DNA from 3 places in the Pseudomonas sp. TE3895 genome. Region 2 is predicted to be linked to each of the others. Evidence: predicted binding sites of a transcription regulator. Region 2 holds the regulator's gene; each other region holds the start of a gene.
The links. The regulator FliA, encoded in region 2, starts transcription of late flagellar genes. The targets are predictions, from matches to a motif close to CTAAAGTTTNNNNNNNNNNNGCCGNTAA.

Region 1 (5,754 bases), 410 kb from region 2:
CAGGTCGACCAGGCCTTGCTGTTCAATCTTCAGGTCACACTCGAGCATTTCCTTGGTGTGCTCGCCGATCAGCAGTTTGCCCAGGTCCTGAACGTTAGGAATACCTTCGAGGAACAAAATACGCTTGATCAGTTTGTCAGCGTGCTTCATTTCATCGATGGATTCTTTGTACTCGTGCTTGCCGAGTTTGTTCAGCCCCCAATCTTCGTACATGCGTGCGTGCAGGAAGTACTGGTTGATCGCGACCAGCTCGTTTCCGAGGATCTTGTTGAGATGCTGGATGACGCTTACGTCGCCTTTCATGTCGGGTTCCTGCCCTGTAGAAGTGTGTCAATCCACTGAAGTTTGAGCCCGATACTTAGGTGTGTCAAACCTAAGTTCTTGAATACTAAGTGAAAATTAATAGGAATAAGAATGTTTGTGAACCGCGTTGCAACGCTAACTTGTTGAATTGCGGGCATAAAAAAACCGGACACCAGGTCCGGTTCTTGAAATTCTGCGTTCAGGCAGCGGTAAATTCGACGGGGTAGGGCAAGGCCGCCTGGCTGACCTGAAGCTCGGTCAGGGTCTCGCGGACCACCTGCTTGGCCACGCAGGCGCATTTCCCACACTGGCTGGCGACATTGGTGGCGGCTCGCACTTCCTTGTAACTGCAGCATCCTTCATAGATCGCATCGCGGATCTGTCCGTCGGTAACGCCGACACAAAGACACACATACATAAGGGCTGACCATCGCTGGTTGGGTCGATGGGTTGGAGCTTAATGTTAATGAGAATGCTTGTCAAAGATCTTTCTGAGGGTGCTGTGCTTGAGCGACCGGTGGTCGCTTTGTCGACGGAGTCGGCCTGTCATGAGAAGCCGTGTATGATGGTCGGCCTTTGTTGGATGTCGGGCAAGCCCGTCTGGCCCGGCAAACGGTTTTTCACCCTCATCAGGAGATTACAATGAGCGTACTCGTTGGTAAGAAAGCCCCCGATTTCACCGTTCCGGCCGTGCTGGGCAATGGCGAGATCGTCGATAGCTTCAACCTGGCCTCGGCCATCAAGGGCAAGTACGGCCTGGTGTTCTTCTACCCGCTGGACTTCACCTTCGTCTGCCCGTCCGAGCTGATCGCCCTGGACAACCGCATCCCTGACTTCCAGGCGCGCAACGTGGAAGTGATCGGCGTGTCGATCGACTCGCACTTCACCCACAACGCCTGGCGTAACACCCCGGTCAACAACGGCGGCATCGGTCAGGTGAAGTACACCCTGGCTGCCGACATGACCCACGAAATCTGCAAAGCCTACGACGTCGAGTCCGAAGGCGGCGTGGCCTTCCGTGGTGCCTTCCTGATCGATACCAACGGTGTTGTCCGTTCGCAGATCGTCAACGACCTGCCACTGGGTCGTAACATGGACGAGCTGCTGCGTCTGGTTGACGCTCTGCAGTTCCACGAAGAGCACGGCGAAGTCTGCCCTGCCAACTGGAAAAAAGGCGACAAGGGCATGAACGCTTCGCCTGAAGGCGTTGCTGCCTACCTGAGCGAGAACGCTGGCAAGCTGTAATTGCTGCGTGTATGAAAAAACCGGCCTTCGTGGCCGGTTTTTTTATGCCTTCCTGTGCCGGCCTCTTCGCGGGCGCGCCCGCGAATGCCTTTGGCAGATCAATCGTTGAAATCGCGCCAGCCGCCCATTTCTTTCCAGCGGTTGACGATGCCGCAGAACAGCTCAGCGGTTTTCTCGGTGTCATAACGTGCCGAGTGCGCCTCACGCCCGTCGAAGTCGATGTCGGCGCTCTGGCAGGCCCGCGCCAGCACGGTCTGGCCATACGCCAGGCCCGCCAGGGTGGCGGTGTCGAAGCTGGAGAACGGGTGGAACGGGTTGCGCTTCAGGTCATTGCGCGCCACTGCTGCATTGAGGAAACCCAGGTCGAAACTGCTGTTGTGGCCGACCAGAATCGCCCGCTTGCAGCCGTTGGCCTTGAGTGCCTTGCGCACGCCACGGAAGATGTCGGTCATCGCGCTTTCCTCGCTGACCGCCATGCGCAGCGGGTGGTCCAGCTTGATCCCGGTGAACTCAAGTGCGGCCGGCTCGATGTTGGCGCCCTCGAACGGCTCCACTCGGTGGAAGTAGGTATGTTCGGGGAACAGGAAGCCTTTCTCGTCCATGCCGATGGTGACGGCGGCAATTTCCAGCAATGCATCGGTAGCGCTGTTGAAACCACCGGTTTCAACATCCACCACGACCGGCAGATAGCCGCGGAAGCGCTCGGCCATCGGATGGCGAGGACCGCTGCTGCCTTGGGTGTCCAGGTCGTCTTCGTAAAGGTCTTCGCTCACGCGTTTTTCTCCAGCAGGCGCCAGCGCAGTTTTTCGCCAGCGCGCAGCGGGACTACGGTTTGCTCGCCAAATGGCAGGCTTTCCGGAGCGGTCCATTCTTCGCGGACCAGGGTAATGGTGTCGGTGTTCGCCGGCAGGCCATAGAAGGCCGGGCCGTGCAGGCTGGCGAAGCCTTCCAGCTTGTCCAGCGCGTTACGCTGCTCGAACGCTTCGGCGTACATCTCGATGGCCGCATAGGCGGTGTAGCAACCCGCGCAACCGCAGGCTGCTTCCTTGGCGTGACGGGCATGAGGTGCCGAGTCGGTGCCGAGGAAGAACTTCGGATTGCCGCTGGTGGCTGCGTCCAGCAAGGCCACCTGGTGGGTGTTGCGCTTGAGGATCGGCAGGCAGTAGAAGTGCGGGCGAATGCCGCCGACCAGCATGTGGTTGCGGTTGTACAGCAGGTGCTGGGCGGTGATGGTCGCACCGACGTTGGCCGGGGCCTCGGTGACGAACTGCGCGGCGTCGCTGGTGGTGATGTGTTCGAACACCACTTTCAGCGTTGGGAAGCGCTCGACCACACGGCGCATGTGCTCGTCGATGAAGCGCTTCTCGCGGTCGAACACGTCGATCTCGCTGCGGGTCACTTCGCCATGCACCAGCAGCGGCATGCCCACTTCCGCCATTGCCTCTATGGCCGGGAAGATGTTGTCGATGCTGGTCACGCCGGAATCGGAGTTGGTGGTGGCGCCGGCCGGGTACAACTTGGCGGCGTACACGAAACCGCTGGCCTTGGCCGCGCGGATGTCCTCGGGGCTGATGTTGTCGGTGAGGTACAGCACCATCAGCGGCTCGAAGCGGCTGCCGGCCGGGCGGGCAGCCAGAATGCGCTCACGGTAGGCGCCGGCCTCGGCGGCATTGCGCACCGGCGGAACCAGGTTGGGCATGATGATGGCACGGGCGAAGGTACGCGCCACGTCGCCAACGGTGTGGGGCAGGACGGCACCATCGCGCAGATGGATGTGCCAGTCGTCGGGGCGCAGGAGGGTCAGGCGATCGGACATTGGGGATTCCAGGCGGGTCGAACTCAAGCCCCAATCCTACCGGAAAACCCCGGGGCGAGCACGGCTATCAAGTTTTCCGGACAGCGTCCGATAGCCTGCAGGTAAGCCGTCAGAATTTGTGGAGCCGCCCGTGCGCCAGCGTTACCTAGCCCTGTTGACCCTGTTCGCCAGCCTGCCGGCCGGCGCACTGACTTTCCAGACGCGCATGGAGAACATTGCCTGGAAGGTCGAGGGTGACCAGTTCGAGTGCCGTCTGAGCCAGGCGATCGAAGGTTTCGGCAGCGGTACGTTCGTGCGTCGGGCAGGCGAGCAGCCGGTGTTTCAGCTGCGGTCGGACAGCAACGTACTGGGTGCCGGCACCGCCAGCCTGCTGGCTGCGGCAGCGCCGTGGCAACCTGGGCGTGGCGATATCAACCTGGGCAATGTGCGTATGGCCCGCAGTGGCGTGCTGTTCAGCTCCTCCCAAGGGCAGGCCAGCCGGCTGATCAACGGCTTGCTCGACGGGCGTAGCACCGTCGTGCGCAACTACACCGGTGAGGCGGGCAGGCCGATGGAGGTGCGTGTGCTGCCGGTCAGCTTCGCCAAAGCCTACAATGACTATCAGGTCTGTGCTGGCAAGCTGTTGCCGATGAACTACGACCAGGTGCGCCAGACCCAGGTGGGTTTCCCCGGGGGCGGTATCGAGCTGGATGCAGCAGCCAAGGCGCGGCTGGACGTGATCCTCGATTACATGAAAGCCGACCCGACGGTGAATCATGTCGAGCTCAATGGGCATTCCGACAACAGTGGCAACCGCCTGGCCAACCGCGACCTGTCACGCCGCCGCGCATTGGCCGTTGCCGATTACTTCAAGGCTAACGGTGTGCCGGAGGAGCAGATCACTGTGCGCTTCCATGGCGAACGTTATCCGCTCGCGAAGAACAACAGTGCGTCGAATCGGGCGCGTAATCGGCGGGTGAATATCGAGCTGGATCGGGTGGCGGTGGTTGAGAAACCGGTGGAAAAGCCGGTTGAGCAAGCGGCGCCGGCTGTTGCACCTGCCTCGGGCGTCCCGGGGGCGAAGGCGCCCTGAGATCTGGTCGGTGCATGTCATGGGCTCGCATCAAGGCCGCCAGGGGTTCGTCACAACATTTTCAGCGCCTGTGAGATCGAGCGCCGCCCGCGCGGCGCTTCGCGGGTAAACCCGCTCCTACGTTTGTTTCGGGCCAGTCCATCCTGTGCCTGGCGCGCGCGACCGCCTTGTTGGTACGACGCGATATCGAGATAGGCACCAAGGCGTTCGCGCGCGAATCCCACAGGCATAATTGGCCCGAAACAAACGTAGGAGCGGGTTTACCCGCGAAGCGCCGCGCGGGCGGCGCTCGGTCTCACAGGCGCAGAATGTGTCGAGGCGGACACCTGGCGGCGCTCGGTCTCACAGGCGCAGAATGTGTCGAGGCGGACACCTGGCGGCGCTCGATCTCACCGGCGCAGAATGCGTCGAGACGGACACCTGGCGGCGCTCGGTCTCACAGGCGCAGAATGTGTCGAGGCGGACACCTGGCGGCGCTCGATCTCACAGGCGCAGAATGCGTCGAGACGGACACCTGGCGGCGCTCGGTCTCACAGGCGCAGAATGTGTCGAGGCGGACACCTGGCGGCGCTCGGTCTCACAGGCGCAGAATGTGTCGAGGCGGACACCTGGCGGCGCTCGATCTCACAGACGCTGAACTCCTCAAGGCATGCACGCTGCGGCTCGACGCCCCTCCATGGACCTCATGCCACATCCCTCAACCGACCGCCCGTCGCCCCTACGAAAGTTCCTGTCGCTTTGTCGTCAGAAGCTGTCGCCCCACTGTAAATTTATCCGCAACGCCGGTAGAATCGATCCCTTTCCGTACAACCCCGTGGAGTGATGGCATGGCGGACGTAAAAAAGGTCGTACTGGCGTATTCCGGCGGCCTTGATACTTCGGTGATTCTCAAGTGGCTGCAGGATACCTACAACTGCGAAGTGGTGACCTTCACTGCTGACCTGGGGCAGGGCGAAGAGGTCGAACCGGCCCGTGCCAAGGCCCAGGCAATGGGCGTTAAAGAGATCTACATCGACGACCTGCGCGAAGAATTCGTGCGTGATTTCGTGTTCCCGATGTTCCGCGCCAACACCGTCTACGAAGGCGAGTACCTGCTGGGTACTTCCATCGCCCGTCCGCTGATCGCCAAGCGTCTGATCGAAATCGCCAACGAAACCGGCGCTGACGCCATTTCCCATGGCGCCACCGGTAAGGGTAACGACCAGGTGCGCTTCGAGCTGGGTGCCTATGCCCTGAAGCCAGGCGTCAAGGTCATCGCCCCATGGCGTGAGTGGGACCTGCTGTCCCGCGAAAAGCTGATGGACTACGCCGAGAAGCA
Region 2 (5,754 bases):
CGCGATGCGACCGTCGCCGGTAATGGTGGCCCCGGACATGCCCGGGGTGCCTTGCAGCATCTTGCCCAGCGGCTTGATGACCACTTCTTCCTGGCCCACCAGTTGGTCAACGACAAAACCGATGCGCTGGGTGCCGACCGACAGAATCACCACGTGGCCTTCGTGCTGCTCTTCGTGCACCTGGCCCTGGACCAGCCAGCGCTTGAGGTAGAACAGCGGCAGCGCCTTGTCGCGCACGATCACCACTTCCTGGCCGTCGACCACGTTGGTGCGCGACAGGTCGAGGTGGAAGATCTCGTTGACGTTGACCAGCGGGAAGGCAAACGCCTGGTTGCCCAACATCACCATCAGGGTGGGCATGATCGCCAGGGTCAGCGGCACCTTGATGACGATCTTGGAGCCTTGGCCCTTGGCCGAGAAAATGTTGATCGAGCCGTTGAGCTGGGAGATCTTGGTTTTCACCACGTCCATGCCCACGCCACGCCCGGACACATCGGAAATCTCGGTCTTGGTCGAGAAGCCAGGGGCGAAGATCAGGTTGTAGCAGTCCGACTCGCTCAGGCGCTCGGCGGCGTCCTTGTCCATCAGGCCCTTTTCCACGGCCTTGGCGCGCAGGATGTTCGGGTCCATGCCCTTGCCGTCGTCCGAGATCGACAGCAGGATGTGGTCGCCTTCCTGTTCGGCCGACAGCACTACGCGGCCGGTACGTGCCTTGCCAGACGTTTCACGCTCCTCGGGCATCTCGATACCGTGGTCGACCGCATTGCGCACCAAGTGCACCAGCGGGTCGGCCAAGGCTTCTACGAGGTTCTTGTCAAGGTCGGTCTCTTCGCCGACCAGCTCCAGATTGATCTCTTTCTTCAACTGGCGCGCCAGGTCGCGGACCAGGCGCGGGAAGCGGCCGAAGACTTTCTTGATCGGCTGCATACGGGTTTTCATCACCGCGGTCTGCAGGTCGGCGGTGACCACGTCAAGGTTGGACACGGCCTTGGACATGGCCTCGTCGCCGCTGTTCAGGCCCAGGCGCACCAGACGGTTACGCACCAGCACCAGTTCGCCGACCATGTTCATGATCTCGTCCAGGCGCGCGGTATCGACGCGTACCGTGGTTTCCGCTTCGCTGGCGGCATGCTTTTCAGCAGCCGGGGCCGGCGCGCGAGGCGCCGCGGCAGGTTTGCTGGCCGGCGAAGGCGCTGGCGCGGCAGCGGGCTTGGTCACTGGCGGGCTTTCGGCCTTGGCGGCAGCCGGCGCTTGCGCCTGGACAGCAGCCGGGGCCTCAACAGCGGCAACATCGCCACCGAACTTGCCCTTGCCGTGCAACTGGTCCAGCAGGGCTTCGAACTCGTGCTCGCTGATTTCATCGCTGGCGGCACTGTTGTCGGGTGCGGCAGGCGCTGGTGCCTGGGCGGCTGGCAAGGCGCCAGCCTGGAAGGTGCCCTTGCCATGCAGCTGGTCGAGCAGCGATTCGAATTCGGCGTCGGTGATCTCATCACTGACCGCTTCGCTGCTGACGGCCACCGGCGGCGCGGCAACCTCGGCATTGAACTGGCCCTTGCCGTGCAACTGGTCGAGCAGCGATTCGAACTCGGCGTCGGTGATTTCATCACCCGCACCGCTGACAGTCTCGCCCTGCATCTGCTCGTCGGCCGCCGCTTGCGCCTTGATCGCATCGAGCGAATCGAGCAACTGCTCGAATTCACTGTCAGTGATGTCCTGGTGTTGCTCCTCGGCCTCGGCCGGCGCGGCAACCGACACGTCGGCAACCGGCGCCGGTGCAGGCGCTGCAACAGTTTCGGCTGCGCCAGGTTCGGCCAGGCGCGACAACGCTGCCAGCAGTGCGGGGGTGGCCGGTGTCACTTCGGCACGCTCGCGCACCTGGCCAAACATGCTGTTGACCGTATCCAGTGCCTCGAGCACCACATCCATCAGTTCCGCATCGACCCGGCGCTCACCTTTGCGCAGGACGTCGAACACGTTCTCGGCGATATGGCAGCACTCCACCAGCTCGTTCAGCTGGAGGAAGCCGGCGCCCCCTTTTACAGTGTGGAAACCGCGAAAGATCGCATTGAGCAGGTCGGCATCGTCAGGTCGGCTTTCCAGCTCGACCAGTTGCTCGGACAATTGCTCAAGAATTTCGCCGGCTTCTACCAGGAAATCCTGGAGGATTTCTTCATCGGCGCCGAAGCTCATCAAACGTGCTCCTTAAAAACCAAGGCTGGACAGCAGATCATCGACATCGTCCTGACCGGACACGACGTCTTCACGCTTATCGGCATGAATCTGCGGACCTTCACCCCGAGTCGGATGTTTTTCTCGATCTTTTTCTGCACGCAATTGATCGTGGTCATGTTTTATACCGGCAAAGCGGTCGACCTGGCTGGCCATCAGCACCAGCTTGAGCAGGTTGCTTTCCACCTCGGTCACCAGTGCGGTGACGCGCTTGATCACCTGGCCGGTCAGGTCCTGATAGTCCTGGGCCAGCAAAATGTCATTGAGGTGCCCGGAAACCTTGCGGTTACCCTCGGCGCTGTGCGTCAGGAAACTGTCGACTCGCTTGACCAGATCACGGAATTCCGGCGCAGCCACTTCGCGGCGCATAAAGCGCTGCCAGTCGGTGCTCAGGGCCTTGGCCTCGCTGGCCAGCTCATTGAGCACCGGTGTGCTTTCCTCGACCAGGTCCATGGTGCGGTTGGCCGCGCCCTCGGTCAGCTTGACCACATACGACAGGCGCTCGGTGGCGTCGGTAATTTGCGACACCTCTTCTGCCTGCGGCATGGTGGGGTCGATCTGGAAACTGACGATGGCACTGTGCAGCTCGCGAGTCAGCTTGCCGACTTCCTGGTACAGGCCGCGGTCGCGGGTCTGGTTCAGTTCGTGAATCAACTGCACCGCCTCGCCGAAACGGCCCCGCTCCAGGCTTTCGACCAACTCCTGGGCATGCTTCTTCAGGGTCGACTCGAACTCGCCCAAAGACGTTTGTGATGAATCCATGACGCGCCCCCCTGACGTGACTCAGCCGTTGACGCGTTCGAAGATCTTCTCGATCTTCTCTTTGAGCACCTGAGCGGTGAACGGCTTGACCACGTAACCATTGACGCCGGCCTGTGCCGCTTCAATGATCTGGTCGCGCTTGGCTTCAGCGGTCACCATCAAGACCGGCATGCTTTTCAGCTTGTCGCTGGCACGCACTTTACGCAGCAGGTCGATGCCGGACATGCCCGGCATGTTCCAGTCGGTCACCAGGAAGTCGTAGTGACCGTTTTCCAGCATCGGCAACGCCGTGGTGCCGTCATCGGCTTCGTCGGTGTTGGTGAAACCCAGGTCACGCAACAGGTTCTTGATGATCCGCCGCATCGTCGAAAAGTCGTCAACGATGAGGATTTTCATGTTCTTGTCCAATTAGACCTCCAAGCAGTCTCAAACGCGCTCGGCCTACCGAGCACGCACTCATTCAATTCGGTACAACGTGGAAAACGACTGCAACGACAGTGGGCTCAACGCGCCCGCCATTCCCCCAGGCGGCTGCGCAGGCGCGCGGCACATTGGCTGTGCAACTGGCTGACCCGCGACTCGCTGACACCCAGCACCTCACCGATTTCCTTGAGGTTCAGCTCTTCGTCGTAGTACAGCGCCAGCACCAGGCGCTCACGCTCCGGCAGGTTGGCAATAGCCTCGGTCAGGGCAGCCTGGAAGCGCTCCTCCTCCAGGCCGCGCGCAGGTTCGACCTGGCCACTGGCGCCATCCTCATGCAGCCCTTCGTGCTCGCCGTCCTGCAACAGGTCGTCGAAGCTGAACAGGCGGCTGCCCAGGGTATCGTTCAAGATCCCGTAGTAATCATCGAGACTCAATTGGAGTTCGGCAGCAACTTCATGATCTTTAGCGTCACGGCCTGTTCTGGCCTCAACTGCACGCATGGCATCACTGACCATACGGGTGTTGCGGTGTACCGAACGCGGTGCCCAATCGCCTTTGCGCACTTCGTCCAGCATGGCCCCGCGGATGCGGATGCCGGCGTAGGTCTCAAAGCTGGCGCCCTTGCTGGCGTCGTATTTGTTGGCCACTTCCAGCAGGCCGATCATGCCGGCCTGGATCAGGTCCTCGACCTGCACGTTGGCCGGCAAGCGCGCCAACAGGTGGTAGGCGATGCGCTTGACCAGCGGGGCGTAGCGTTCGATCAGCTCGTACTGGGCGTCCTTCGCCGCCCGGCTGTACATCTTGAAGCCGCTGGCGTTCATAGTACGGGTCCCGCGCTGGTGGGTTGCACCAAGCGCTCGACAAAGAACTCCAGATGGCCGCGCGGATTGGCCGGCAGCGGCCAGCTGTCGACCTTCTGGGCAATCGCCTTGAAGGCCAGCGCACACTTGGAGCGAGGGAAGGCTTCGTAGACGGCACGCTGCTTCTGCACCGCCTTGCGCACGCACTCGTCGTACGGCACGGCACCCACGTACTGCAGGGCAACGTCAAGGAAGCGGTCGGTGACCTTGGTCAGCTTGGCAAACAGGTTGCGCCCTTCCTGCGGGCTCTGCGCCATGTTGGCCAACACACGGAAACGGTTCATGCCATAGTCGCGATTGAGCAGCTTGATCAACGCGTAGGCGTCGGTAATCGAGGTAGGTTCATCACACACCACCAGCAGCACTTCCTGGGCGGCGCGAACGAAGCTGACCACCGAGTCACCGATACCCGCAGCGGTATCGATCACCAACACATCGAGGTTGTCGCCGATCTCGCTGAACGCCTGGATCAGCCCGGCATGCTGGGCCGGGGCCAGATGCACCATGCTCTGGGTGCCCGAGGCTGCCGGTACGATACGCACACCGCCGGGGCCCTGCAGCATCACGTCACGCAGCTCGCAACGCCCTTCAATCACATCGGCGAGGGTACGTTTGGGGGTAAGGCCCAGCAACACGTCGACATTGGCCAGGCCCAGGTCGGCGTCCAGCAGCATGACCCTGCGGCCAAGCTCGGCCAGCGCCAGGGACAAGTTCACTGAAACGTTAGTCTTGCCGACGCCACCTTTGCCACCGGTCACGGCGATCACCTGTACGGGATGCATGCTACCCATGTCTGTTCTTTACCTTGTCTCGCTGGGACTCAGGCCACACGTAGGGCAATTCTGCGTGCCCCTTGGCATAGCGACTTTGCACACGCTTCATGGTCAACCCGCTCGCCGTGGGTTGTGATAGAGATCAGCGAACATGTCGGCCATGGCCTCTTCGCTGGGCTCGTCCTGCTGCTGCACATTCACCGCCCGCGTGACCAACTGGTGGCCCCGCGGCAGGTGCAGGTCGTCAGGAATGCGTGGGCCATCGGTAAGATAGGCCACTGGCAGTTCATGACTGATGGCAAGGCTCAACACATCGCCAAGGCTTGCCGTTTCATCGAGTTTGGTCAGGATGCAGCCGGCCAGGCCACAGCGCTTGTAGCTGTGGTAGGCGGCGGTCAGCACCTGCTTCTGGCTGGTGGTGGCCAGCACCAGGTAGTTCTTCGCGGCAATGCCACGCCCGGCCAAGGTTTCCAGTTGCATGCGCAGCGCAGGGTCGCTGGCCTGCAGGCCGGCAGTATCGATCAGCACCACGCGCTTGCGCAGCAGTGGCTCCAGCGCTGCTGCCAGCGACTGGCCCGGGTCGACGTAAGTCACCGGCACGTTGAGGATGCGGCCCAGGGTCTTGAGCTGCTCCTGGGCGCCGATACGGAAGCTGTCCATGCTCACCAGCGCCAGGTTCTGCGCGCCGTACTTGAGCACGTAGCGCG
Region 3 (5,754 bases), 2.2 Mb from region 2:
TGCCGAAGGCTTGCACGCTGATATCGGCCAAAGGCCGGCAGCCCTGGTCGGCCACCAGCAGCATCAGCACCTGGTCGTTCGCAGCCAGCGAGCGAAGCAGTACATGTTCGCTGCGGAACAAGGTGCGCAGCGGGGCGGGCAACAGCGCCGAGAACTGGCTGTGGTTTTCCGGTGTGATGCGCAGCTGCCCGGCCTGACTCAGCAGCTTTTGCAGCAGCTTGTTCTGCGATACCTGCAGGGCCAGAGCTCCGGCCTCCTTGGGCAGGCCGGCAATTTGCTGCACGCGCAGGTAGTCACTGGCCTTGTCCAGGCTAAGCAGCATGATGCGTTGCATGCCGCAGGCCAGCAGGGCCTCACGGGCCTGCGTGGCCAGGTGCACGGTGTTGGTGAACGGGCTGGGTTGGGCCAGCAGGTGCTGACACAGCGTGCGCCAGCGTGCCAGATCGTCGCTGCTGGGCGGTGGCGGGGCCAGCATGTCCGGGTGAGGGCGGCGTTGGTGCCACGGCCAGATCAAGGCCTCGGCCGGGTGGAACAGGGCATGCCGGGCGTGGCGGCGGGCGCTGGCGGCAGCCTGCTGGTGCACCTGCTGCTGCACGTCTTCCAGCGAGGTTTGCAGGTACAGCGCGGTCAGCAGTTGCCAGCGCAGCAGGTGCGGGTTGTCCCAGCCGACCTGTGCCGCCAGGGCCAGGTTGTTGGCCAGCAGTACGGTATTGGCCGGCTGGTTGAACCAGCGCCGCAGGCCGGGCTCGGCGTCCAGGCGGTGTTGCTGGCTGAGCAGGTCTTCGTCGCGGGCGATATTCAGCACCTGGGCCAGTTGTTCGCGCTCTTCCAGTAGCAGGCGATAACCCTGGGTGACCCATTGGGGCAGGCGCCAATACTCGGCCATGGTCTGGCACAGCGCCATGATGCGCACGCCAAACAGTTCTTCCTCGACGTGGGCGGCGTCTTCACCTTTGTGGATAACCCGCAGCTCCCAAGTGTCGAGCAGCTTGGGGTAGGCCAGTGCCAGTGGCCAGAGTGGCGACAGGAACAGCAGGCTGCCCCAGTGAATCTCTTGCCACAGCCGTGCCAGGCGGCTGGCGAACAGGCCGCTGGCCTGCTGTGCCGCATGCTGGCTGATCATCTGGAACTGGCACAGTACCGGCGGAATTTCCTCCACGGGCAGCGCCGGCAGGCGTTTGAGAAGCTGCTCGCTGCGCTCCAGGCCCAGGCGGTTGAGAGCGACCTCCAGGCTTTCGGCGGGTTCGGCAAGGCTGGCATTGGTGGGGTGATTGGCTTCGCGCATCACTGACAGCACCAGTGCCGGGCTATCCTGCATCAGTTCGGCGATATCGCGCAGCGAGCGGCGGCTATCGTGGATGGCAGCCATGACCCGGTCGTAGCTGTGCTTCGGCACGGGGATGCGAACACTCTCGAGCAGCTTTACCCAGGCCTCTAGCGTACGCGGGGCCTGAGTGGGCACCTTGGTTTCAATTGGCATTTTGACATCAGTCCGAACTGGCTTTTCGCATTGAGTGGCTATAGTCTGGCGCAGTTCTGCCGATAAGTAGAAGAAGAGTTTTAAAGCTCCCGTCTCTTCCCCTGACCACGACAGCAAGTGCTTTGAACCTATGGCTAAAATTATCGGCATCATCGTCGTATTCGCGAGCGTGCTCGGCGGCTACGTGCTCTCCCACGGCAAGATCGCAGCGCTGATCCAGCCGTTCGAAGTACTGATCATCGGCGGTGCGGCCTTTGGTGCATTCCTGCAGGCCAACCCTGGCCACATGACCATGCACGTCATCAAGAAGTCGATGAAGATGTTCGGCTCGCGCTTCAGCCATGCCTTCTACCTGGAGGTGCTGGGCCTCGTTTACGAAATCCTCAACAAAAGCCGTCGCGAAGGCATGATGGCCATCGAGGCCGACATCGAGGACGCCGCAGCCAGCCCGATCTTCGCCAAGTACCCGACGGTACTGGCCGATGAGCGCATGACCGCCTTCGTCTGCGATTACCTGCGCATCATGTCCACCGGCAACATGGCCCCGCACGAGCTCGAGGGCCTGTTCGACATGGAACTGCTGAGCATGAAGGAAGAGCTGGAGCACCCGTCCCACGCGGTGACCGGCATCGCCGACGGTATGCCCGGGTTCGGTATCGTTGCGGCGGTACTGGGTATCGTGGTGACCATGGCCTCGCTGGGCGATGGCGATCAGGCGGCCATCGGCATGCACGTAGGTGCGGCACTGGTGGGTACCTTCTTCGGTATTCTGGCGGCTTACGGGTTCTTCGGCCCTTTGGCCAAGTGCCTGGAGCACGATGCCAAGGAAGAACTGAACCTCTACGAATCGATCAAGGCTTCGCTGGTGGCCTCGGCGTCGGGCATGCCACCTTCGCTGGCGGTCGAGTTCGGGCGCAAGGTGCTGTACCCCAAGCACCGCCCAAGCTTCGCCGAACTGGAACAAGCGGTTCGCGGTCGCTGAGTCATGGAGAACAATCAGCCCATCATCGTCAAGCGCGTCAAGCGCTTTGGCGGCGGCCACCATGGTGGCGCCTGGAAAATCGCCTTTGCCGACTTCGCCACGGCGATGATGGCGTTCTTCCTGGTGCTGTGGCTGTTGTCCACGGCCACGCCTGAGCAGAAGATCGCCATTGCCGGCTACTTCCAGGACCCTATTGGTTTCTCCGAGAGTGGCACGCCTTATGTCATCGACCTGGGGGGTTCACCGGAGATGGCGCCGGACAAAACCATCAATCCGGAAGTGAAGACCGAGCCGACGCAGCAGTCCCCCACTCAGCTGAGCAAGGACCAGGTCGAGACCATGGCCGAGCAGGTCGAGCGCGAGCGTCTGGAGCTGTTGCTGCAGGAACTGCAGAACAAGGTGGAAGAGAACCCGCAGCTGCAGAAGTTCAAGGACCAGATCCTGTTCGAGATCACCCAGGACGGCCTGCGCATCCAGATCATGGATGCTGAGAACCGACCGATGTTCGACATCGGTAGCGCGCGCCTGCAGCCTTACTTCGAAGATATCCTGCTGGCCATGGCCGACACCATCAAGGCGGTGCCGAACAAGATCAGCATCAGCGGCCATACCGATGCCAAGCCGTATGCTGGCACTGGCGAGTACGGTAACTGGGAGCTGTCGGCCAACCGCGCCAACGCCGCGCGGCGTGCCCTGGTGGCGGGTGGCTACCCGGACGGCCAGGTGGCACGGGTGGTGGGGTACGCCTCGTCGTCACTGTTCGACCGCAAGGACCCGTTCAACCCGGTCAACCGCCGTATCGACATCATCGTGCTGACCAAGAAAGCCCAGCGCAATATCGAAGGTGAGCAGGGTGCGCCGGAAACACCGCCAGCTGCGCCAACGGCACCTGCAGCGCCAGCCAGTGGTGCTGCGCCAGGGGCTTCGGCACCGGCTGACCCAGGGGCAACTGAACAGGCACCGATGCAACCGCGCGAGCTGCGCCAGAAGCTGAACATCTTTGAAGATGGCACGCTGAAGATGGATGAAGCCAAGGATCAGTAAGCGGCTTTTTGGGGTGGGCAACTGTGCTACCCACCACCTGAACGCTGGCGCGATCACTGTAGGAGCGGGTTTACCCGCGAAGCCGCCAGTGCGGTGAATGGCACCGGCGTTGCCGGTGTTCGCGGCTAAAGCCGCTCCTACATACGCATCGGTGATTGGGCGCAGGCCGTCGTAGGAGCGGGTTCACCCGCGAAAGGGCCGGACCTGCTGGCCAATTTCCACCCGCCGTTCACCGTTGCAGTCGCCACCGTATTCGCGGGTAAACCCGCTCCTACAAGGGATCGCGGCAACTTTCAATCCGAGCGTTTCAGTAGCTGTCTTCTGCCAGGCTGGCGATGATCGAGCGGTAGCTGTTCATGCGCTGCGGCTTGATCCGACCCTCTTCCAGTGCCTTGAGCAGCGCGCAGCCCGGTTCGCGGTCATGCTTGCAGTCGCGGAAGCGGCAGGTGCCGAACAGGTCGCGGAACTCGATGAAGCCATCCTCCACGTCGTCGCGGCTGACATGGCCAAGGCCGAACTCGCGAATACCCGGCGAGTCGATCAGGTCCCCGCCGTTGGGGAAGTGGTACAGCCGCGCCGTGGTGGTGGTGTGTGGGTACCTTGGCCTGACCATTCCGACAAGTCGCCGACGCGGGTGCCAGCGTCTGGCAGCAGGCTGTTGACCAGCGACGACTTGCCCACCCCCGACTGGCCGACGAACACGCTGATATGGCCGTCGAGTTGTTGCTGCAGGCGCTGCATGCCATCGCCGTGGTGTGCCGAAACTTCCAGCAGCGGGTAGCCCAGTTCGCGGTAGACCTCCAGCAGCGCATGCAGGCCGGGGCCGTTCTCGTCGTTGATCAGGTCGGCTTTGTTCAGCAGCAGCAGCGGGCGCAGGCCGGCGTGCTCGGCCGCTACCAGATAGCGGTCGATCAGGTTCGGGTGCGGCTCCGGCGCCGGGGCGAACACGATCACGATCAGGTCGACGTTGGCTGCCACCGGCTTGAGTTGACCATGGTTGTTCGGCCGGCACAGCTCGGTGCTGCGCGGCATCTGCGCCACGATTACGCCGATGCCCTGGTTACCCGCACGCCACACGACACGGTCGCCGGTGACCAGTGCTGGCAGGTTTGCGCGCAAATGGCAGCGGAACACCTGGCCTGCGGTTTCGCCATCCTGAGCTTCAACTTCTACCTGCACGCCGAAGTGCGCGATCACCAGGCCCAGTTGCTCCGGCCCCAGGTCGCCACCTTCCAGTTCCTGCAGTGCATGCTGCTCGCGTTTGGCCGCGCGAGCGGCGCGCTCGCCCTGGATTTTTTCGATCCGCCAGTTTTGGCGGCGATTGAGCTGGCGTTTGGCCATGAAGGTACCGTAAGAGAGGCCCGGCGTGGGCATTGAAAACGGCAGGCAGTTTAGCACGCCAGCCGCTGGACTATTCTGCTCACCTTTGTGCCGTGAATGGGCGTGCCTTGGCCACTAGGCTAATATGACCGCCTATATGAGGAGCCCCTGCATGCAAAACCCACAGAACCTGATCTGGATCGACCTGGAAATGACCGGCCTGGATCCGGACAGCGACGTCATCATCGAAATGGCCACCATCGTCACCGACAGCGAGCTCAATACCTTGGCCGAAGGCCCGGTGATCGCCATCCACCACAGTGACGAAGTGCTGGCGCGCATGGACGAGTGGAACACCCGCACCCATGGCGCTTCGGGGCTGACCCAGCGCGTGCGCGAGAGCAAGGTCAGCATGGCTGAAGCCGAGGCACAGACCATCGCCTTCCTCGAGCAGTGGGTGCCTAAAGGCAAGTCGCCGATCTGCGGCAACAGTATCTGCCAGGATCGTCGTTTCCTTTACCGCCACATGCGCAACCTGGAAAACTACTTCCACTACCGCAACCTGGATGTCTCCACCCTCAAGGAGCTGGCCGCGCGCTGGGCGCCGGACGTGCGTGACAGCTTCAAGAAGGGCAATACCCACCTGGCGCTGGACGATATCCGCGAATCGATCGCCGAACTGCGTCACTATCGCGAGCACTTCATCAAGCTGTGAGTCGAAACGGCGCAGATATTGTATCTGCGCCCCCTTTTGGTGCCTTGGGCAACTGGTTAGACTGCGCGCCTTTCCTGCACGGACCCGCACCATGTTGTTGATGCTCTACCTTATCGCCATTACCGCCGAAGCCATGACTGGCGCGCTATCTGCCGGGCGTCGCGGCATGGACTGGTTTGGCGTGGTGCTGATCGCCTGCGTCACTGCGCTTGG

Region 1: the regulator FliA is predicted to act here: its motif matches at 3,431-3,458, upstream of ACZ889_RS09655 (flagellar protein MotY).
Region 3: the regulator FliA is predicted to act here: its motif matches at 1,519-1,546, upstream of motA (flagellar motor stator protein MotA).

The regions. Positions count from the first base shown of each region.
Region 1 is NZ_JBWBQE010000001.1:2,144,173-2,149,926, forward strand. It holds gene bfr (bacterioferritin) at 1-303, opposite strand, end outside; gene ACZ889_RS09635 (bacterioferritin-associated ferredoxin) at 503-721, opposite strand; gene ACZ889_RS09640 (peroxiredoxin) at 946-1,548, shown strand; gene rnt (ribonuclease T) at 1,647-2,258, opposite strand; gene pyrC (dihydroorotase) at 2,318-3,364, opposite strand; gene ACZ889_RS09655 (flagellar protein MotY) at 3,495-4,436, shown strand; gene ACZ889_RS09660 (argininosuccinate synthase) at 5,264-5,754, shown strand, end outside.
Region 2 is NZ_JBWBQE010000001.1:2,557,492-2,563,245, reverse strand. It holds gene ACZ889_RS11630 (chemotaxis protein CheA) at 1-2,190, opposite strand, end outside; gene ACZ889_RS11625 (protein phosphatase CheZ) at 2,203-2,991, opposite strand; gene ACZ889_RS11620 (chemotaxis response regulator CheY) at 3,013-3,387, opposite strand; gene fliA (RNA polymerase sigma factor FliA) at 3,495-4,235, opposite strand; gene fleN (flagellar synthesis regulator FleN) at 4,232-5,065, opposite strand; gene flhF (flagellar biosynthesis protein FlhF) at 5,159-5,754, opposite strand, start outside.
Region 3 is NZ_JBWBQE010000001.1:309,850-315,603, reverse strand. It holds gene ACZ889_RS01425 (HDOD domain-containing protein) at 1-1,480, opposite strand, end outside; gene motA (flagellar motor stator protein MotA) at 1,611-2,462, shown strand; gene motB (flagellar motor protein MotB) at 2,466-3,506, shown strand; partial or broken gene rsgA (small ribosomal subunit biogenesis GTPase RsgA) at 3,814-4,847, opposite strand; gene orn (oligoribonuclease) at 4,999-5,541, shown strand; gene ACZ889_RS01400 (trimeric intracellular cation channel family protein) at 5,633-5,754, shown strand, end outside.